Regions from separate parts of the Erwinia sp. E602 genome, predicted to be linked through region 3. Evidence: predicted binding sites of a transcription regulator. Region 3 holds the regulator's gene; each other region holds the start of a gene.
The links. The regulator CRP, encoded in region 3, controls carbon source genes, mostly activating them, when cyclic AMP is high. The targets are predictions, from matches to a motif close to ATGTGANNNNNNTCACAT.
Positions count from the first base shown of each region.

Region 1: the regulator CRP is predicted to act here: its motif matches at 1,788-1,805, upstream of msrB (peptide-methionine (R)-S-oxide reductase MsrB).
Region 2: the regulator CRP is predicted to act here: its motif matches at 2,912-2,929, upstream of GKQ23_RS17965 (2-hydroxycarboxylate transporter family protein).

Region 1 is NZ_CP046582.1:2,639,964-2,647,375, forward strand. Features, by position in the region: gene ansA (asparaginase) at 1-871, shown strand, start outside; gene GKQ23_RS13455 (YeaC family protein) at 971-1,249, opposite strand; gene msrB (peptide-methionine (R)-S-oxide reductase MsrB) at 1,260-1,670, opposite strand; gene gapA (glyceraldehyde-3-phosphate dehydrogenase) at 2,011-3,009, shown strand; gene GKQ23_RS13470 (D-hexose-6-phosphate mutarotase) at 3,078-3,968, shown strand; gene GKQ23_RS13475 (MipA/OmpV family protein) at 4,124-4,849, opposite strand; gene yeaG (protein kinase YeaG) at 5,406-7,340, shown strand.
Region 2 is NZ_CP046582.1:3,577,293-3,584,704, reverse strand. Features, by position in the region: gene GKQ23_RS17980 (alpha/beta fold hydrolase) at 1-194, opposite strand, end outside; gene GKQ23_RS17975 (response regulator) at 359-1,054, opposite strand; gene GKQ23_RS17970 (sensor histidine kinase) at 1,047-2,663, opposite strand; gene GKQ23_RS17965 (2-hydroxycarboxylate transporter family protein) at 2,986-4,341, shown strand; gene GKQ23_RS17960 (SDR family oxidoreductase) at 4,455-5,126, opposite strand; gene GKQ23_RS17955 (YoaK family small membrane protein) at 5,385-5,483, opposite strand; gene GKQ23_RS17950 (LacI family DNA-binding transcriptional regulator) at 5,648-6,673, shown strand; gene GKQ23_RS17945 (gluconate 2-dehydrogenase subunit 3 family protein) at 7,190-7,412, shown strand, end outside.
Region 3 is NZ_CP046582.1:350,587-357,998, reverse strand. Features, by position in the region: gene GKQ23_RS02955 (amidohydrolase) at 1-1,007, opposite strand, end outside; gene GKQ23_RS02950 (MFS transporter) at 1,004-2,215, opposite strand; gene GKQ23_RS02945 (LysR substrate-binding domain-containing protein) at 2,414-3,364, shown strand; gene crp (cAMP-activated global transcriptional regulator CRP) at 3,587-4,219, shown strand; gene GKQ23_RS02935 (YccS/YhfK family putative transporter) at 4,279-6,357, shown strand; gene GKQ23_RS02930 (aspartate aminotransferase family protein) at 6,558-7,412, opposite strand, start outside.

The DNA.
Region 1 (7,412 bases), 2.3 Mb from region 3:
CTTTACCATCCATGAGTATCAACCGCTGATCGACTCATCAGATATGACGCCGCAGGACTGGCAATCGATTGCGGATGATATCCGCGACAACTACGACCGCTATGATGGCTTTGTGATCCTGCACGGCACCGACACCATGGCCTTCACCGCGTCTGCCCTCTCCTTTATGCTGGAGAACCTGGCTAAACCGGTTATTGTGACCGGGTCACAAATACCGCTGGAGCAGCTGCGCTCCGACGGTCAGCAGAACCTGCTGAACTCGCTGTTCGTGGCCGCCAACTACCCGATTAACGAAGTGACCCTGTTCTTTAATAACACCCTGTACCGTGGAAACCGCACCACCAAAGCGCACGCAGATGGCTTCAACGCCTTTGACTCCCCGAACCTGGAGCCGCTGCTGGAAGCCGGCATCCACATTCGCCGCCTGAACACCCCGCCGGCACCGGCCGGCCAGGGCGAGCTGATCGTGCATCCTATCACCCCACAGCCGATCGGCGTGGTAACCATTTATCCGGGGATTTCTGCCGAGGTGGTACGTAACTTCCTGCAGCAGCCGGTGAAGGCGCTGATCCTGCGCTCCTACGGCGTCGGTAACGCGCCGCAGAACAAAGAGTTTCTGCAGGAACTGCGGGACGCGTCGGCGCGCGGGATTGTGGTGGTCAACCTGACGCAGTGCATGTCCGGTAAGGTGAATATGGGCGGTTATGCCACCGGCAACGCGCTGGCGCACGCCGGGGTGATCAGCGGGGCCGATCTGACCGTCGAAGCCACGCTGACCAAACTGCACTGGCTGCTGAGCCAGGACCTGAGCAGTGATGAGATCCGCAGGCTGATGCAAACCAACCTGCGCGGTGAGCTGACGGCGGACTAAATTCACCGTCGGCGGGCAGCCAACCTGTTCAGCAATCTGCTGAACAGGTTTAGCGCTTTTCGGGTAAAATTATTCCTTCAGGAATAGATTCTGGAATAATTACTGCAGGCGGATGCGGGTGACGTCTGGATCGCTGATACCGAACTCTTCTTTCAGCTGTTTTTTGCTCTTCATCACCATCTCACCGCCCTTCGCCACGCTCATATGCTGGGGGTTATCATTGTGTTGCGCCTGCCACAACAGCACCAGCTGCAGGCTGTTCTCCTTCTGCTCCGGCGTCAGCGCCACGCCGTCGGCCCATTTGCCGGTTTCCACCGCCGTGGCCAGCCGCTGATAGACCTCTTCGGTCATGCCGGCAATCATCTCGTTAAGTTCCATTGCTGCTCCGTTACCCCTGGGTGGTGTTGCCTTCATCATCGGTAAAACTCAGCGAAGCGGAGTTGACGCAGTAACGTTCGCCGGTCGGCTGCGGTCCGTCCGGGAACACGTGCCCCAGGTGCGAATCGCAGCTGCCGCAGCGGATCTCAACGCGCTGCATGCCGTGCGTATCGTCTTCCAGATAGCGAATGGCGTCGTCGCTACAGGGCTGATAGAAGCTCGGCCAGCCGCAGCCTGAATCATATTTGGTGGTCGAATAGAACAGCGGTGCCTTGCAGATCAGGCAGTGGTAAAGGCCTTCGCTTTTATTGTGCAGCAGTTTACCGGAGTATGGCGGTTCGGTGCCGTGCTGCTGGGTCACGTAGCGCTGCATCTCGGTCAGTTCGTTTTCGGGTGAATGAGGGGAAGTGTTATCGGCCATGGTCTGCTCTCTGGCTAGGTTATTCTGTCAATCTGAACCCTGATTCTAACAAAGACATAACAACATCAGGTGAATTTTTCTTGCAGCCCGTGAGCGGAAAACGCTTCTTCCGAAGAAGTGTGAGCCAGATCACCCTTTGACGAAAGAGTTGCTTTCTTTCCGGGAAAAAGCCCCAATATGTAGCACTGGCACGCGCCAGAGGAACGCACATTTTTTGAATTATTCCTGTCTCAAGGTTTGACCTGTCGCAACAATTGACACGATTCCGCTTGACGCCTGGCGCGGTTTTTGTAATTTTACTGCCAACCTTTTATTCACTATCAACAAGCTGGTGGAATATATGACTATCAAAGTAGGTATCAATGGTTTTGGCCGTATCGGCCGCATCGTTTTCCGTGCTGCTCAGGAACGTTCTGATGTAGAAATCGTTGCCATCAACGATCTGCTCGACGCCGAGTACATGGCTTACATGCTGAAATATGACTCCACTCACGGCCGCTTCAAGGGCACCGTGGAAGTCAAAGACGGCCATCTGGTTGTTAACGGCAAAACCATCCGTGTTACCGCTGAGCGCGATCCAGCTAACCTGAAGTGGAACGAAGCGGGCGTTGACGTGGTTGCTGAAGCCACCGGTATCTTCCTGACCGACGACACCGCGCGTAAACACATCGAAGCTGGCGCCAAGAAAGTCGTTCTGACTGGCCCGTCTAAAGATGACACCCCAATGTTCGTTATGGGCGTTAACCACGCGTCATACGCCGGCCAGGATATCGTGTCAAACGCGTCCTGTACCACCAACTGCCTGGCACCGCTGGCTAAAGTCATCAACGACAAGTTCGGCATCGTTGAAGCGCTGATGACCACCGTACACGCCACCACCGCGACTCAGAAAACCGTTGATGGCCCGTCTCACAAAGACTGGCGCGGCGGCCGCGGCGCATCTCAGAACATCATCCCTTCTTCTACCGGTGCAGCTAAAGCGGTAGGTAAAGTGATCCCTGAGCTGAACGGCAAACTGACCGGTATGGCGTTCCGCGTTCCAACCCCTAACGTTTCTGTGGTTGACCTGACCGCGCGTCTGGCTAAGCCTGCGACCTACAAAGAAATTTGTGCCGCGATCAAAGACGCTGCTGAAGGCGAAATGAAAGGCGTGCTGGGCTACACTGAAGACGAAGTGGTTTCTACCGATTTCAACGGTGAAACGCTGACCTCTATCTTCGATGCGAAAGCCGGTATTGCACTGAGCGACACTTTCGTTAAGCTGGTTTCCTGGTACGATAACGAAACCGGTTACTCCAACAAGGTCCTGGACCTGGTTGCTCACATCGCTAAAAAATAAGCGACGTGAACTAAATCTGAGGGCGACTACGGTCGCCCTTTTTTTTTGCTTAACGTCTGAGGATCATCATGAACGAATCCCTTTTTTCACTGCCGGTCATCAATCAGATTAGCCCTTACCTTTCCCAGCGCCAGCTCGGCGAACTGCCGGTGGTGGTGGTCACCCATCCGAAGGTGCGCGCCGCCGTCACCCTACAGGGCGCGCACCTGGTCGCCTGGCAACCCTCCGGCGAACGGCCGGTTATCTGGCTGAGTGAGAAGACCCCGCTGACCGCGGGCAAGGCAATTCGCGGTGGCGTGCCGATCTGCTGGCCATGGTTTGGCCCGGCAGGCGAGCCGGCGCACGGCTTTGCGCGTAATCTGCCCTGGACGCTCTCCGCCCATGATGAAAACGACGAATGTGTGATGCTGACGTTCAGCCTGGAAAGCAGCGAGCAGACCAAAAAGCTGTGGCCGCATGACTTTACGCTGCTGGCCCGCTTCCGCCTCGGCGAGCACTGCGAAATTGAACTGGAAGCCCACGGTGACTACCAGGCGACGGCCGCCCTGCACAGCTACTTTGCGGTGGCCGACATCGCCGGCGTCACCGTTAGCGGGCTGGGGCCGGACTATCTGGACAAGGTTAACAACGGCGCGGCGGGCACCGCGACGGACGGCCGTCAGACCTATCCGGGCCGCATTGACCGTGTCTTCACCGCCCCGGCGGACTGCAGCATCATTGACGATGCGCGCGGTGAACGCGTTGTCGAGGTTTATCATCACTATCAAAGTGACGTTGTCACCTGGAACCCCGGCCCGGAACTCTCCTGCAGCATGGGGGATATGGCGAACGAAGGGTATAAAACCATGGTCTGCGTGGAGACCGCGCGCATCTCTGAGCCGCTGCAGAGCGCCGGTGAACAACCCGCCAGGCTGGCGACGACCTTCCGCCTGCGTAAACGTACGGCGGTACAGGGCTAATCGGATGGCTGCACAGCCTCAGATGGCCGTGCACTGAGCCTGGGGTTACGGGTCAGCGTTGAAACGCTGGCCTGTTGAAAAGCCTGTCCTGCGGCAGCAAAAAAAACAGGGCGCATTAAGCGCCCTGTTTCATGTTGACACGATCTCTCGCCGTATCAGAAGGTGTAGCTGATCCCTGTCCACAGCAGCATCTGGGAACTCTTATCAACCATCGGGCTGTCTTTAATCTCATCGCCCAGGCGCATGTAGCGGCCGGAGACGGTGGCGTTCCAGTGCTCGCTGATGCTCCATGCGCCGGTCAGCTCCAGATAGGGGCTCCAGCTGTCATCGGCCTCATAGCGGTTCAGGCCACTACGCTGAGATTCGCCAGACGAGACGCCGTAGTAGTAATCGTTCTGATTTGAACTGTTCCACAGCGCACCGATGCCCGGCGTCAGGCTGAACTGACCGAACTCAAAGCGGTACAGGTAGGTCAAGTCCCAGATGATCCCGTTGCTGTTGTCCAGCATATCGCCGACCAGCGTGGTGCGCACGATACCCCAGTCCGCGCTGTGCCGATAAGCCAGCCCGCCCATCAGCGTCCAGCGGCGCTTGTTCAGCTCGCGCATGTCGCCATCGTCAACGTCGTTCGGGTCGAAGTTCTGCGGCGAACCCAGCACAGTCAGCGACAGCTGATTAGTCGGATCTTTCCACAGGTAGTAGCCCGCCTGCAGGCTCTTAAGATAGAAGCTGTCACCGTCGTAGTTGATGACCGGGACCGGATAGTAACGGTCCTGGCCGCTTTTGTACGGGCTTTCGCTGTACAGCAGCGAAGCGCCAAGGGTTAACGGGGCAGCGTGCACGAAAGAGGACGCCAGGCAGAGCGAAACGGAGGCGCTCAGAACAGAGAGTTTTAAGGTGCTCACAGGTTTTTCAATCCCTAAAAAAAAAAGACAGGATATTTTAGCCACAAATACCGCGTCAGTAATAAATTTACATCAAATACAGCACTTATAATCAATTAAGTACGCTAATGTACTGACGGGAAAATTTCCCAGGTGATAATTACCACCGCCTGCCCTCAGCACGGGTTAGCAGCTCCGTTAAGCTATGGAATGCGTTAGGTTCTGCGTCATTTTGTGATCGCCCACGGCATACAAGAATTTACTAACAATTGCCCTCGTCGTTATATTCGAATCTTTAAAGGCTGACACCGCCACATTCGCCATTCATCCACTGAACAGACGGCCTTTGGCAGCATTTTATGCTAATTCTCGCACAAAATGTGAGCTCCATTCAGATTATGCGTTGCCCGTTAATACTTGATCTTTCGAGGATACACGCTCATAACAATAAGGACCCAGACGCATTTTTGACCTTGATTCGATTGGTTGGCATAACTGAGAAATACAGTTTGACCCTTGTGTTCCCAATGATTCTAACAGGACGGGCATCTCTATGAATATATTCGATCACTATCGTCAGCGCTACGAAGCTGCCAAGGACGAAGAGTTCACACTGCAGGAATATCTTACCATTTGCCGGCAAGATCGCAGTGCTTACGCCAATGCGGCGGAACGACTGTTAATGGCGATTGGTGAGCCAGTGATGGTCGATACTGCCCAGGAGCCGCGTCTTTCCCGTCTGTTTTCCAACCGCGTGATTGCGCGTTATCCGGCGTTTGAAGAGTTCTACGGCATGGAAGAGGCAATTGAACAGATCGTCTCCTACCTCAAACATGCTGCCCAGGGCCTGGAAGAGAAAAAACAGATCCTCTATCTGCTTGGCCCGGTCGGCGGCGGTAAATCCTCGCTGGCAGAACGCCTGAAGTCGCTGATGCAGCGCGTGCCGATCTACGTGCTGAGCGCCGACGGCGAACGAAGCCCGGTTAACGACCATCCTCTGTGCCTGTTTAATCCGCAGGAGGATGCGCAGATTCTGGAAAAAGAGTACAGCGTTCCGCGCCGTTACCTCGGCACCATCATGTCACCGTGGGCCGCTAAACGCCTGCACGACTTCGGCGGCGATATTACCCGCTTCAAAGTAGTGAAGGTCTGGCCGTCAATTCTGGAACAGCTGGCGATTGCCAAAACCGAACCGGGCGATGAAAACAATCAGGATATCTCCGCACTGGTGGGTAAAGTTGACATCCGCAAGCTGGAGAACCACGCGCAGAACGATCCGGACGCCTACGGCTATTCCGGCGCGCTGTGCCGGGCTAACCAGGGGATTATGGAGTTCGTCGAGATGTTTAAAGCGCCGATCAAGGTGCTGCATCCGCTGCTGACCGCCACTCAGGAAGGCAACTATAACGGTACCGAGGGCATCTCCGCCCTGCCGTTTAACGGTATTATCCTTGCGCACTCCAACGAATCGGAGTGGGTGACCTTCCGCAACAACAAGAATAACGAAGCCTTCCTCGACCGCGTCTATATCGTCAAGGTGCCTTACTGCCTGCGCGTGTCTGAAGAGATGAAAATTTACGAGAAGCTGCTGGTCAACAGCGAGCTGACCCATGCACCCTGCGCGCCCGGCACGCTGGAAACGCTGGCCCGCTTCTCAATCCTTTCACGTCTGAAAGAGCCTGAGAACTCCAGCACCTACTCGAAAATGCGCGTGTACGACGGCGAAAGCCTGAAGGATACCGATCCGAAGGCCAAGTCATATCAGGAGTATCGCGATTACGCCGGCGTGGATGAAGGGATGAACGGCTTATCCACCCGTTTTGCCTTTAAAATCCTCTCGCGGGTGTTTAACTTCGATCACGCGGAAGTGGCGGCCAACCCGGTGCATCTGTTCTACGTGCTGGAGCAGCAGATCGACCGCGAGCAGTTCCCGCAGGATCAGGCGGAGAAGTATCTGGAACACCTGAAGGGCTACCTGATTCCGAAGTACGCCGAGTTTATCGGCAAGGAGATCCAGACCGCCTACCTGGAGTCGTATTCCGAGTACGGCCAGAACATCTTCGACCGTTACGTCAGCTATGCCGACTTCTGGATCCAGGATCAGGAGTACCGCGACCCGGATACCGGCCAGCTGTTTGACCGCGAAGCGCTGAACGCCGAGCTGGAGAAAATTGAGAAGCCGGCCGGGATCAGTAACCCGAAAGACTTCCGTAATGAGATCGTTAACTTTGTGCTGCGCGCCCGGGCGCACAACAGCGGCCGCAATCCAAACTGGACCAGCTACGAAAAACTGCGCACCGTGATCGAGAAGAAGATGTTTTCCAATACCGAGGAGCTGCTGCCGGTGATCTCGTTTAATGCGAAAACCTCGACCGACGAGCAGAAAAAGCACGATGACTTTGTCGACCGCATGATGGAGAAAGGCTATACGCGTAAACAGGTGCGCCTGCTGTGCGAATGGTATCTGCGGGTAAGAAAATCATCGTAACCGGCGCTATCCTGCACAGGATATGCCTGACAACGGGCCGGGGGTTCACCTCCGGCCCGAGCTGCAACGGTG
Region 2 (7,412 bases), 1.6 Mb from region 3:
ACCGCTGGTTTATCAGGTGAGCCCAGCGTGGTGTAATGAATGCGCAGGCCTTTCATTTTTTCACCGCTGTTAAACTGAAATTCAGCGGCGGTCCAGTTTCCCTCGCTGGGTGCTAACGGCGCGGCCAGCGGTGCAGCAACGGGCGCCAGCGTCAGCAGGGAAAAAATAGCAGCAGAGTAAATTTTCACAGACATAAACCACTCGGGTTACGGGGAGTGCCGGGACGGCGATAATAAGGTTAATCACTATTATCCCCAATGAACCCGGCAATAAAATCGTCTAAAAAAATATAATCTGCTGTCGGTTGTCCTTAGCGCGCCAGGATCTCCAGCCGGTTGCTTTTAGGTAAGCAGAAACGTTATTTCACTTTAGTTTTCTTTCGATACAGGCGCCGCGGATGGCCGATATTACCGTAGAGCATCTCCACCTGGACCCAATCGCTGGCCACGCAGTGCTCCAGATAGCGCCGGGCGGTGGTTTTGCTGATGCCGGCCTGTTCCACCACCTCTTCTACGGTGTGGGCAACGTCCGGCTGCTGTTCAAACAGCTGCTGCACCAGCGCCAGGGTATTGGCCTCAATGCCTTTTGCCGCCGGTTCAGCGGCAAACTGTTTGGACTGCAGGTTGTAGAGCGCGTCGACGCTGTGCTGGTCAATCACCCGGTAGCTGTGCTGAGTCTGCACAAACTGCATAAAGCGCTCCAGCGAGTTGCGCAGCCGTTTGTACGACAGCGGCTTAATAATATAGTCGAAGGCGCCGTTGCGGATCGCCTGGCTGCAGGTGTGCATATCGCTGGCGGCGGTGATAAACACCACCGAGCAGCTGGCGGCTTTGACCGCCGCGCTCTCCATCAGCTCAATGCCCTGACCATCCGGCAGGAAGTTGTCCAGCAGGATCAGCCGCGGCTGATGCAGCGCGGCCAGCCGTTTTGCCTCGGCCAGCGTGGCGGCCGTGGCCACCACCCGCAGGTTAAAATGTTGTTCGATAAACTCGGCGTGCAGGCGGGCCAGCAGCGGTTCATCTTCTACGATCAAAACGTCGAGGGCTTCAGACATAGTCGGGTGCTCGGGAGGGTCGGGTGTTGGGAATAAACAGCGAGAAAATGGTGCCGTGCGGATCGTTGTCCGTCACTTCGATGCTGCCGTGCGCCTGGGAGACGTAACGCGCCACCAGCTGCAGGCCGATGCCGTGATCGCGGGCGTCGGCTTTGGTGGTGATCCCCGGCTCGAACAGCGTATCACGAATGTGTCCGGCGATGCCGCCGCCCTGGTCCGCCACTTCGATCACCAGTTCGCCGCTGGCGTCGCTGAGATAGAGCGCAACTGGCCGGAGCTGCGGGCCGCGCAGCGTGGCCTCGACGGCGTTATCCAGCAGGTTGCCGACCACCGACATCAGCTCGCTCTCGTTCAGCCCGTCCGGCAGCGTGCTTAGCTGGCAGGCGGGATCGAAGCGCAGTTCAATGCCTTTTTCGCGCGCGCTGGCGTATTTTCCCAGCAGCAGGCCGCACAGCGCCGGGGGAACAAACCGCGTGGAGATAAAGTCGAGGATCTCCTGCGCGCCTGCCGACTGGGCCTCGACGTAGCGTCGCGCTTCGTCATAGCGCTGCATCTGCAGCAGGCCGGCCAGCGCGGCGGTCCAGTTCAGCTGTTCGTGGCGCATCACCCGCAGGCTGTCGGCGTAGCGTTGCACCTGGCTGAGCTGGCTGCTCAGGGTATTGATATCGTTTTCGCTGCGGAAGGTCACCACCCAGCCCAGCAGCTCCTGCTGCTGCATAATGCGCACCCGGCTGGCAATCACCCGCAGCGATCCAAACCGGCACACCTCGTCGTGGGTATCCTGCTGCTGCCCGCTGCTGAAAAAGTCGGGCTGGCTGCTCAGCACTTCGCTGACCGGTTTACCGATCGCCGCGTCGGCGCTCTGGCGTAAATCCAGCAGCTCGCGCGCCGCCCGGTTGAGCGTAATAATGCGCCCGCTGGCATCGATGGCGATCACCCCTTCGTAGATCGCTTCCAGCAGCGCGCTTTGCTGGCGCACCAGCAGGGCAATCTCTTTCGGCTCCAGCGAGAACATCTGCCGCTTAAGATTTTTAGACAGCAGCCAGGAGAAAATAAACAGCGCGATAAACAGCAGAATAATCGCGGCGGAAATTTGCAGCAGCGTGCGGGTGGTTAAATTATCAATATGCGACTTTAAATAGCCGACGGAAACAATGCCGATAACCCGGCCATTGTTATCCCGTACTGGCGCTTTACTGCGCAGCGAAACGCCAATGCCACCTTTACGCACGGTAATAATGGTTTTTCCGGCCAGCACCTCGCTGTTATCGCCGCCGACCATCGGCTGGCCAATACGGCCGGCATCTTCAGAGTGATAAAGGTGGCGGCCCTGGCTGTCGCCGACCACGATATAGCTGGCGTCGCTGCTGGCGCGAAAGGGTTTCATTAATGCGGCAACCTGCCGCGGATCGTCGGCCTGCACCGCCGCCACCAGCGGGGGGATCAGCGCAATCTCCCGCGCCTGCACCTGCGCCCTGGCCCCGAGGTCGCGGTGCAGCTGGGCGTCGAGCTGATACCAGCTGTAGCCGGCAATCGCCGCCAGCAGCAGGCAGGAGAAGGCAACCAGGCACAGGAACAGCTTAATCTGAAAAGAGAGTTTTAGGCGCATGGCCGGAATTTACCGCTCACAAGAGTCAGCCATTACCCTACCATGTGCAGGGAATCAGACAAGATTGCGCCCGATCAACTTGTGATCGCTGACACGCGTTTAAGCTGAATTGCGATAACGCTTAAATGCAGCAGAGTCGATAAGATTATCCCGCTAAATAACCTTAACACCATTAACTCCACGCGCTGTTTTACATAATGTCAATTAACGCCATAGAAACCATAAGCACCATTAAAAACCCGTTTTAAATTTGAACAGAATCACAGCAGGTTAATAAGGCCTTTCACTATGATGTCGGTGAAACTTAATAAGAGGCCAGACTATGAGCACAACTGATGATTCTTATCTCGTCGCCAGAGAGAAAACCGCCGATATCCCGCTGCGGGAAAAATGGTGGCGGGTTATGGATAATTACAAGGTCGGCATCGTACCGCTGCCGCTGTTTCTGCTGGCCGGTTTTCTGATCCTGCTCGACTGCCTGGCCGGTAAAATGCCGTCTGATATCGTGGTGATGGTCGCCACGCTGGCCTTCTTTGGCTTCGCCTGCGGTGAGTTCGGTAAACGCCTGCCGCTGGTGGGCAAGATGGGCGCGGCGGCGATCTGCGCCACCTTTATCCCCTCCGCGCTGGTGCACTACGGCCTGCTGCCGGACGTGGTGGTGCAGTCCACCACCCAGTTCTACAAAAGCACCAATATTCTCTACCTCTATATCTGCTGCATTATCGTCGGCAGCATTATGAGCATGAACCGTCAGGTGCTGATTCAGGGCTTCCTGCGTATTTTCGTGCCGATGCTGTGCGGTGAGATTGTCGGCATGCTGGCGGGGATGGCGGTCGGGCTGGCGCTGGGGCTGGAGCCGTTCCAGATCTTCTTCTTCCTGATCCTGCCGATCATGGCCGGCGGCGTCGGTGAAGGGGCGATCCCGCTGTCGATGGGCTATGCGGCGATCCTGCATATCGAGCAGGGCGTGGCGCTGGGGCGCATCCTGCCGATCGTAATGCTGGGCAGCCTGACGGCGATCGTGATTGCCGGGCTGCTGAACCAGCTGGGTAAACGCTACCCGCACCTGACCGGCGAAGGCAGCCTGATGCCCGGCGGCCAGGCGGACGGCGAGGCGTCGGCAACGGAGAAATTCAGCGGCAAAATGGAGGTCACCACCCTGGCCTGCGGCGCGCTGCTGGCGATCCTGCTGTATATGGTCGGCATGCTGCTGCACCGGCTGATCGGCCTGCCGGCACCGGTGGGGATGCTGTTTGCGGCGGTCGCGGTCAAGCTGGCACACGGCGTGTCGCCGCGTATTCAGCAGGGATCGCAGATGGTCTACAAATTCTTCCGAACCGCGGTGACCTATCCGATCCTGTTTGCGGTCGGCGTGGCGATTACGCCGTGGCAGGAGCTGGTCGACGCCTTTACCCTGCAGAACCTGCTGGTGATCGTCACCACCGTCAGCGCGCTGGTGGTGACCGGCTTCTTCGTCGGTAAAAAGATCGGCATGCACCCGATCGACGTAGCGATTGTCTCCTGCTGCCAGAGCGGGCAGGGCGGCACCGGCGACGTTGCTATTCTGACCGCCGGTAACCGTATGTCGCTGATGCCGTTTGCGCAGATCGCCACCCGCATCGGCGGTGCGATCAACGTGTCGCTATCCCTGCTGGTGCTGGCGAAGTTTTTTGCGTGATGTCGAAGTATGACGTTTGAAGTCGAAGCCTGAAATCTGTGTACCTTTGCTACGTTGAACTGTCCGAGCTTTATCCCCGCCACGGCGGGGATTTTTTTATCCGGCAACGGGCGTTACCAGCGGCGTTCGCTGCCTTCCCAGTCGATATAGTGGTGGCCGCCTTTGCCCTGCCACTCCTGCAGCCGGTCGGCGATGCCGTTAACGCTCTGTGCGATGGTCAACGTTGCTTCCGCACCGCCCATATCGGTCTGCACCCAGCCCGGATGCACGCACAGCAGGGTTTTGCCCTGTGACTGTGCTTCCGGCAGCAGCCCGCGCGCCAGCATATTCAGCGCCGCCTTGCTGGCGGAGTAGAGCGGATAGGTGGCGTGCGGGTTCTCGTTGAGGCTGGCGAGGTCGGAGGACATCAGCGCCATAATTCCGCTCTGCTCTTTTACCAGCGGCAGCAGTTGGGTGGCGCAGCGCACCGGCGAGATGGCGTTACTCAGGAACAGCGCCGCCAGCTCGTCGTCACTGGTCTGCGTCAGATCCTGCGCCGCCGGGCCAAACACGCCGGCGTTGATAAAAATGGTGTCAAACTGCCGGCCGGCCAGCGCCTCGGCCAGCTCGTCACGCTGCTGCTGCCGGTTAATATCCAGCGTCAGCCACGCAATATTCGCGTCGGTGTGCGGCGTTGCACCGCGGGTGGTGGCCGTCACCTGCCAGCCGCGTTCCGCCAGCGTGGTCGCCAGCCCTAAGCCAATGCCGCGCGATGCGCCGATAATCAAAGCCTGTGGTGTGGTCATTGCCGTTCCTTTTCGTCGCCGTTGAGTAGATAAACGAGGTTAGCAAAGAAACGGGCGCAGCCCGTAGACGGTAATGCCTTACCAGCAGCAGGGACATTTGATATGGCCTGCTGTCCTGCCTGAAGCCTGAAGCCTGAAGCCTGAAGCCTGAAGCCTGAAGCCTGAAGCCTGAAGCCTGAAGCCTGAAGCCTGAAGCCTGAAGCCTGAAGCCTGAAGCCTGAAGCCTGAAGCCTGAAGCCGGGTGGGCTTCACGTCACCTTAGCTGCCCGGTGCCGCCGCGCCGGAAGCGATAAACCAGACCAGAAAGGCCATAGCGGCAATAAAAATCACGGTGGGAGCAATGGCTCTTTTATTCACGGCGGGTCACCTCGGCGTTGAGTTTGACAGGGGGCACCGGAGGTTTCCGGGCGGGTGCCGAGTGTAACACAGACCGGGTACAGCACGGCACCGGTCATCGGGGTGGCAGGGGCGATAAACCGGTAATATGATAGCGCAAACATTTTTCAGGCGGTGGGGCAGTGATGAAAGAACATAGTGAGCTGGGTGGCGTAGCGCCAGCACGTACCGTCACGCTGGAAGACGTGGCGCGGCTGGCGGGCCTGTCGCCGATGACCGTCAGCCGGGCGATCAATAAGCCGCAGGTGGTGCGTCCCGCCACCGTGGCGCGGGTGATGGCGGCGATCCAGGCCACCGGCTATATTCCCAACCTGCTGGCCGGCGGGCTGGCCTCGCGCCGCACCCGGCTGATCGCGGTGGTGGTCCCGCAGATCAACAACAGCATGTTTGTCGACACCGTGCAGGCGATCAGCGACCGGCTGGCCGCGCGCGGCTACCAGATGCTGCTGTGCGTCACCGGCTACTCCAGCGACAACGAGGCGGAAACCGTTAACACCATCCTGTCGCGGCGGCCGGACGGCATGGTGCTTACCGGCATTCACCACCATGCTGAACTGCGTAAAACGCTGCTGAACGCCGCGCTGCCGCTGGTGGAGATCTGGGATCTGACGCCGACGCCGCTGGATATGCTGGTGGGCTTCTCCCATGAAAAAATCGGCCAGCGCATCGGCGAATACTGTCTGCAGCGCGGCTACCGCAGCCTTGGCCTGGTGTGGGCCGGTGACCGGCGCGCTCAGCTGCGGCGCAGGGCGCTGGCCGAGGTGTTGCAGGGGCAGCCGGGCTGCCGCCTGCAGGGGGTGAACGCGCCGGTGCCGACCTCGCTGGGTGCCGGACGTCAGGGGCTGAGCCAGCTGCTGGCGGCGGGGCAGCGCTTCGACGCCATCGTCTGCAGTTCGGACACCCTGGCGCAGGGGGTAATTATGGAGGCGCAGGCGCGCGGGCTGCGCGTGCCGGAAGATCTGGCGGTGATCGGCTTTGGTGACCTGGCCTTTGCGGAACATAACCAGCCGGCGATCACCACCGTCGCCATCGACCGGCTGAAGATGGGGGAGCTGGCCGCCACGCTGCTGGCCGATAAAATCGAGGGGCAGGCCCCGGCGGAGGCGGTGGTCGATCTCGGTTTTACGCTGCGGGTGCGCGAGTCGGGCTGAATTTTACGCTGCGGGTGGGTGAGTCGGGCCAGATTTACACTGCAGGTGCGTGAGTGGGGATAGATTTACGCTGCGGGTGCGTAAGTGGGGATAGATTTTACGCCGGGGTGGGCGAGTCGGCCTGGTTTTACGCTGCGGGTGCGTGAATCAGGCCAGGTTTTGTCCCCAGAGCGCGCAGGGGAATAGACGAATTGTTTGAGTTTGTTCAGCCAGGTGACTATTGCAGAAACGCCACGCTCACGGCGTTTTTTTCCCCGTCAGCCTGCTTCAGGTGCCGGAATTTCCCTTAATAGCGGTGTGGTTAACCCTGTGGCTAACCCGGCGAGGAATGGTGGCATTGTTATAAAATGTTAGAGCAATCATTCCTGTTTAACTAAAAATATTATCTCTTCAATTTTTACATTTTGAATCATCTGTATCGCTAACATTGCGGCCATGTAAAAAAATAAAACCATTTTTTAACCTTCGGTTTCCCCCCGTGGCAACCCTTTACTGGCATGTGAGAGTCGTAACGCTATGCTCCTTCAAAAAGAAACCACCCGTCGTAAGTTTTTACTCGGGTCGCTGCTGGCATTACCGCTGGGCGAGATGGTGTTTAAAGGGCTGACCGCAGCCCAGGCCGCAGAGATGGCCGCACCTGAGCTGGCGGATTATCAGCCGATCTTCTTCAGCCCGGCCGAGTGGCGGTTTATCCTCGCCGCCTGCGACCGTCTGATCCCCGCCGGCGGCGAGGGCAAGG
Region 3 (7,412 bases):
AAGTCTTCACAGCCGAACATCGGGTGCGGCAGAATTTTCAACGCCTGCTCGCCCAGCTGGGCTCGGACATTCTCTGCGGCGATCTGGCAGGCGTCGCGGTGGTTAACGCCGGTGACGTAGCCGCGCGTCCAGTTCAGCTGGTAGCTGCCGCCAGAGGCCCGGGTCAGGCCCTCCAGCATCTGCTCCATCATCTTAGGGATCTCTTCGCGCGCCTCGCGGCTGAGCGTGCGCAGCGTACCCCTGAGGTGCGCGCTGTCCGGGATCACGTTGTAGCCACCGTCGGCAAGAAAGCTGGCCACGGTCAGCACCGCGCGGTCGTTCGGGTTCAGCCGCCGCGACACCACCTGCTGCAGCGCGTGCACCACCCCCGCCCCCATCACGATCGGATCGCAGCTTTTATCCGGCATCGCCGCGTGCGCGCCGGTGCCCTGCAGGATCAGATCAAAGTTGTCGCTGGCGGCGCTGAACACCCCTTCGGTAAAACCGACGGTGCCGGTGGGAAAACCGGGCATCACGTGCAGGCCGAAGATCGTCTGTACGTCCCGCATCGCCCCCAGTTCCACCAGCTCCTGCGCTCCGCCGGGCGGTACCTCCTCGGCATGCTGGAAAACGAAGCGCACGCGTCCGGCAATCTGCGAGCGCAGCTGGCACAGCACTTTGGCCGCGCCCAACAGCATCGCGGTGTGCGCGTCGTGTCCGCAGGCGTGCATCACCCCCGGATGGCGTGAGGTAAACGGCTCATCGTTCAGCTCATGGATCGGCAGGGCGTCCATATCCGCGCGCAGCGCAATACACGGGCCGCTGCGCGCGCCGGTCAGCTCCGCCAGCACGCTGTTCGGCGTCAACCGCGTCAGGGCCAATGGCCCCATCTTCGCCAGCTCCGCGGCCACGTAGTCGGCCGTCTCCTGCTCGTAAAAGGAGAGATGGGGGTTAGCATGAATATGCCGCCGCCAGGCGACCACCTGCGGTGTGATATCCTCAATCAGTGAAGCAACTGCAGCGTTCATAGTGACTCCTGATGTTGCGGTGAGATAAGCGGCCGCCGGCTGCCGGGCAGCAGCGCCAGCCCGGCAATCACGATCGCGACCATCATAAACAGGAAGCTGGTGAAGTAGTCCCCTCCGCTGGCCGCGACCAGATACCCGATGACGATCGGGCCAATAAACCCACCGGCCACACCGCAGGCGTTAAGAAAGCCCACCGTGGTGCCCATAATGCGCGGTTCGAAACGTTTCAACGGCAGCGTAAAGGTAAAGACAAAGGTGCAGAAGGTGGCACCATTGGTGATCATCAGAATGACAATCGTCGCCAGCAGCGAGGTGGAAAAATAGATGCCGAGCAGGCCACAGGCCGCAACCAGCGCGGTGCAAAGGATCACCAGCGGCTCGCGACCGGAGCCATAGCGCCCCACCAGCCAGCCGCCGATAATCGACGACGCCCAGGCACCAATACCGCCGATAGAGATGATCTCACCGGTAACGGCCATCGACAGGCCATGCTCTTTGACCAGAAAACTGGGTAGCCAGGCCATCAGGCTGTAGGCGGGAAGATTGACGCAGACGTTAGCGATAATCAGCTGCCAGATGAGCGGATGACGGAACATCAGCCGCCAGCTACCCTGCGACGGGGCGGCCACCTCCTGTTGCTGCTGTCCGTGTTTTGGCAGTAGCACCAGCATCAGCAGCGCCACCAGCAGAAAAAGCGCGGCAAACACCATATACATCTGCTGCCAGCGCATCACCCGCAGCGCCCAGATTGCCAGCAGCGGCCCGATTACCATCGCCATTCCTGAGGAGGAGAGCAGTAGCGACTGTACAAAGGTACGATGCTGCAGATCGAAGGTCATGGTCACCGTTTTCGCGCTGGCGCTGGGATAACCGGAGTGACCGATGCCGGCCAGCATGCGAAACAGGATCAGCCAGCCAAGGCCCAGCCCCCACCAGCCAAACAGCAGGGCACATACGCCCACCAGCGCCAGCGACATCACCAGCATCGCCCGGTAGCCCAGCCGGTCGTTTAACCAGCCGGCGGGGATCTGAAACAGGGTGTAGGAGAAAAAAAATAAGCCCGGGATCAGGCCGACCTGCTGCGGGGTGAAGTTAAACTCTGCGCGTATCGGCAGAAGCGCAAAGCCCATCACGGTTTTATCGATATAAATCAGGGTATAGCCGGCAAATAACATCAGGATCATTCCCAGGCGTGCGCGTCTATCCATTGCTGTTTCTCCTAATTAACTGAAAAGGAATCAATCAATTACGTCCGTCAGTCTCTGTCCCGCGCTGTGAGCAACATCACAACGAAACAAGCACAATGATTTAACATGTCCACAACACCATCAGGGATTTACATCAGTCAGGTAAGATGAAATTTTCGTTGCCCTGATACGTTTCTGGCATCAGTGAAGGAGAACGGGATGCGCTATCTACCTAAAATGCAGCAGCTGCGGGTGTTTGAAGAAGTCGTGCGTCAGGGCAGTATCCGCTCGGCGGCCCGCACGCTGGCACAGTCACAGCCGGCCATCAGCCGGGCGCTGAAGGAACTGGAAAATACGCTGCAAACGGCGCTGTTTCTGCGCGGCCCTGGCGGGATCACCCTGACGCCCAGCGGCCAGCTGTTCGCGGTACGCAACCGCTTTATCCTGCAGGAGCTGCAGCGGGCGGGGGATGAAATCTACTCCGCCCAGCATCCTCAGCAGGGGCAGGTGGCGGTGGGAGTTTGCAGCCTGGTGGGCTCAACGATGCTGGCGGAGGTGGTCGAAAAATTTCGCCTGCGCCACCCGCAGGCCCGGCTAAGCGTCAAAGAGGGCCTGATGCGCAGCCTGCTGCCGCTGCTGAACAGCGGCGAGATCGACTTTGCCGCCGGGCCGGTTCCCGCCGATCTTAAGCAGGAGCGGCTGGTGATCACCCCGCTCTTTCAGGTGCCGCTGTGCGTGGTCGCCAGCAAAAATCATCCGGCGCGGCGGGCGCGGGCGTTAACCCAGCTGAGCGAGCAAAAATGGCTGCTGGCAGAAGATGAGAGCGCCACGCTGTCATCGTTAAATGATGAGCTGAAACGCTTTTTTCAGGCGCTGCCGCAGCCGGCATTGCGCACCAGTTCGTTACTGTCCGCCATCGAACTGGTCGAGCGTGCGGGATACCTGATGCTGTTACCGGAACCGGTGGTGAGCCGCTGGTCGCACAGCCTGGTGCAGCTGCCGATCGGCACGCTGCCCGCGCTGCGGTATGGCGCGGTCTGCTCCAGCCACTCGCCGCTGACCGCCAGCGCGCAGCAGCTGTTGAAAATACTTGAGAAAGCCAGCGGGCGTGACGCGTGGCGCTGTTCTACCGGCAAAAACAGCACGCCCTCCCTTTTCCCGCTATGCTGAAGCGATACAACACAAGACAGTTATGTAAAGCTGTGCTACAAACAAAGCTGTAATATTTACTGTCACCATCATGCACGGTAAAAACGGGCCCCCTACGCGAGCCATGCTCTGAACAGAGACCCGTATCATTTTCCCTCAGGGAAACGCTTGACTATTTCAACGCCTGGCAGGGAGAGCAGCCCCTGTTTTTGGGCTCGATGACAAAACAGAGGATAACAGCGAATGGTTCTCGGCAAACCGCAAACAGACCCGACTCTCGAATGGTTCCTGTCACATTGCCATATTCACAAATATCCATCCAAAAGCACGCTGATCCATCAGGGTGAAAAGGCAGAAACCCTCTACTACATCGTCAAAGGCGCGGTAGCGGTGCTGATCAAGGATGAAGAAGGCAAAGAGATGATCCTCTCCTACCTGAACCAGGGCGACTTTATTGGCGAACTGGGCCTGTTTGAAGAGGGGCAGGAGCGCAGCGCCTGGGTGCGCGCGAAAGCGGCCTGTGAAGTGGCTGAAATTTCCTACAAAAAATTCCGTCAGCTGATTCAGGTTAACCCGGATATTCTGATGCGTCTCTCCTCGCAGATGGCGCGTCGTCTGCAGGTGACGTCTGAAAAGGTCGGCAACCTCGCCTTCCTCGACGTCACCGGCCGTATTGCCCAGACCCTGCTCAATCTGGCCAAACAGCCCGATGCCATGACCCACCCGGATGGCATGCAGATCAAAATCACCCGTCAGGAGATCGGCCAGATCGTCGGCTGTTCCCGTGAAACCGTGGGCCGTATCCTGAAAATGCTGGAAGATCAGAATCTGATCTCCGCACACGGCAAAACCATTGTCGTTTACGGCACCCGTTAACCGATCTTAATCCTGCGGCGCGACAGGCTTCTGTCGCGCCTTTTTTATGGGTACGGTGCATGTGGCGTAGACTCATCTATCACCCTGAGGTCAACTACGCCCTGCGGCAAACGCTGGTGCTCTGTTTGCCGGTGGCGACTGGCTGGCTGTTCGGAGCCCTGCAACAGGGTCTGCTGTTCTCTTTAGTCCCCGCCTGCTGCAACAACGCCGGCCTTGATACCCTGCATAAACGCTTCTTTAAACGCCTGATCGTCGGCGGCTCGCTGTTTGCCGGCTGCAGTTTTCTGATCCAGTATGCCGGGGCACAGGGCGTGCCGCTGCCGCTGATCCTGCTGCTGATGACGATGGTGCTTGGCGTGCTGGGTGAAATCAGCCCGCTGCACGGCCGCCTGCTGCCCGCGTCGCTGATCGCCGCCATCTTTACCTTAAGCCTGGCAGGCCGGGTGCCTGTCTGGCAGCCGCCGCTGCTGTTTATCTGCGGCACCCTGTGGTACGGACTGTTTAACGGCTTCTGGTTCTGGCTGTGGAAAGAGCAGCCGCTGCGGGAAACCCTGAGCCTGCTTTACCGTGAACTGGCGGGTTACTGCGAAGCCAAATATACCCTGCTGACCCGCCTGACCGACCCCGATACCGCGCTGCCGCCGCTGCTGATTCGTCAGCAGAAGGCGGTCGACCTGATTAATACCTGCTATCAGCAGATGCATATGCTCTCCGCCGGCCGCGATCAGCACTACCGGCGGCTGACGCGCGCCTTTCAGGTGGCGCTGGATCTGCAGGAGCATATCGCCGTCAGCCTGCATCAGCCGCAGGAGGTGCAAAAGCTGGTCGAACAGAGCCATGCAGAGGCGGTGATCCGCTGGAACGCCCGGATTATTGCCGCGCGGCTGCGCACGCTGGCGGATGATATCCTCTACCATCGTTTGTCGGCGCGCTTTGGCATGGAAAAACAGCTACAGGCGCTGGAGAAGATCGCCCGCCAGCATCCTGACAATCCGGTCGGCAACTTCTGTTATTACCACTTCAGCCGTATCGCCCGCCTGCTGCGCACCCAGCAGCCGCTCTACCGCCGCGACCTGATGGCCGACCGCCAGCGCCGCCTGCCGCTGATCCCGGCGCTGAAAAGCTACCTGTCGCTGAAGTCCACCGCGCTGCGCACCGCCGCCCGTTATGCGGTGATGCTGACCTTTGCCAGTACGCTGGCGCTGTTCTTTAACCTGCCCAAACCTTACTGGGTGCTGATGACGGTGATGTTCGTTAGCCTCAACGGTTACAGCGCTACCCGGGTACGCATTCAACACCGTGCGCTGGGCACGCTGGCCGGGCTGGCGGTGGCGGCACTCACCCTGCGCCTGCACGCGCCGGAGTCGGTGGTGCTGCTGCTGATGCTGGCGATTACGCTGGTGAGCTACCTGATTATCCGCCCGTTCTACGGCTGGGCCACGGTCGGCTTTACGGTGACCACGGTATGGACGCTGCAACTGCTGTCGCTGAACGGTGCCGATTTTCTGCTGCCGCGGCTGATGGATACGCTGATGGGCTGCCTGATCGCCTTTGGCGGCATGATCTGGCTGTGGCCACAGTGGCAGAACGGCCTGCTGCGGCAGAACGCGCACGACGCGCTGGAGGCGGACCAGGAGGCTTTGCGGCTGTTACTGGGCGACGAGCAGGATGCCGGCAAGCTGGCGTATCAGCGCATGCGCGTCAACCAGGCGCACAACGCGCTGTTTAACTCGCTGAACCAGGCGATGCAGGAGCCGGGCTTTAACTCACGCTATCTCTCCGACATGAAGCTGTGGGTGACCCACAGCCAGTTTATCGTCGAACATATCAACGCCATTACCATCCTGGCGCGCGAACATACCATGCTGACCCGATCGCTTGCGGAGCGCTATCTGCAGTCCTGTGAGATTGCCCTGCAGCGCTGTCAGCAGCGGCTGGAGTATGACGGACCGGGATCGGAGAGCAACGTGCTGGAAGCGCCTGAGGCGCTCCACGGCGGGCCAACCACCGTGGTCGAACGCCACGTTAAGCGCATCCTCAGCCACCTCAGCATAATGCACACTATCTCGTCGCTGACATGGAGCCAGCGCCCGCACCACGGCGGCTGGCTGCGCCGCCGTCTGGGCAAAAAAAACTGAGGGCGGGATCGCTCCCGCCCTCAGCATCACCGTTACCCACCGGCATCCGTCGCTGTCGCCGCTGCCGTTGGCGCCATGCTAAGTGCCCGCCCGCCAGCACGCCACACGATCGTTCAGCCAGTCAGCCAGTCAGCCAGTCAGCCAGTCAGCCAGTCAGCCAGTCAGCCAGTCAGCCAGTCAGCGTGTAAAGTCGGTGAGGCTTACGCCAGCACCTTTTCCACCGCCGCCGCGAAGCGTGCCATACCTTCGGCAATGTCGGCAGGCTCAATCACCAGCGACGGAGCAAAGCGGATCACGTCAGTCCCTGCAACCAGCACCATTACCCCTTCCGCCGCCGAGGCGGTAAGGATGTCACGCGCTTTGCCGGCGTGCTGTGGCTTCAGCGCCGCGCCGATTAACAGGCCCTTGCCGCGGATCTCGCTGAACAGGTCCAGGCGGGCATCCAGCGCCTGCAGCGCCTCGACAAACAGCTGACGGCGCTCGGCCACGCCGTCCAGCACCTCAGGGGTATTGATGATATCCAGCGCCGCTTCGGCGACCGCACAGGCCAGCGGGTTGCCGCCGTAGGTCGTGCCGTGCACGCCCGGAGCCATCACCGAGGCGATCTCATTGGTGGTCAGCATCGCGCTGACCGGGAAGCCGCCGCCCAGCGCTTTCGCGGTGGTGATAATGTCCGGCTGCACGCCGTAGTGCTCATAAGCGAACAGCTTGCCGCTGCGGCCCATACCGCTCTGCACCTCGTCCAGCACCAGCAGCGCGTTGTGCTGGTCACAGAGCTGGCGCAGGCCCTGCATAAATTCCGGCGTAGCCGGCGTGACCCCGCCCTCGCCCTGAATCGGCTCGACCACAATGGCGCAGGTGTGATCGTCGATCACCGCCTTCACCGCGGCCAGATCGTTAAACGGCACGTGAATAATGTCGGCCGGTTTCGGGCCAAAGCCGTCGGAATACTTCGGCTGGCCGCCAACCGACACGGTAAACAGCGTGCGGCCGTGGAAGGCGTTGTGGAAGGCAATAATCTTGCTTTTAAACGGACTGTGACGCTGGCTGGCGTA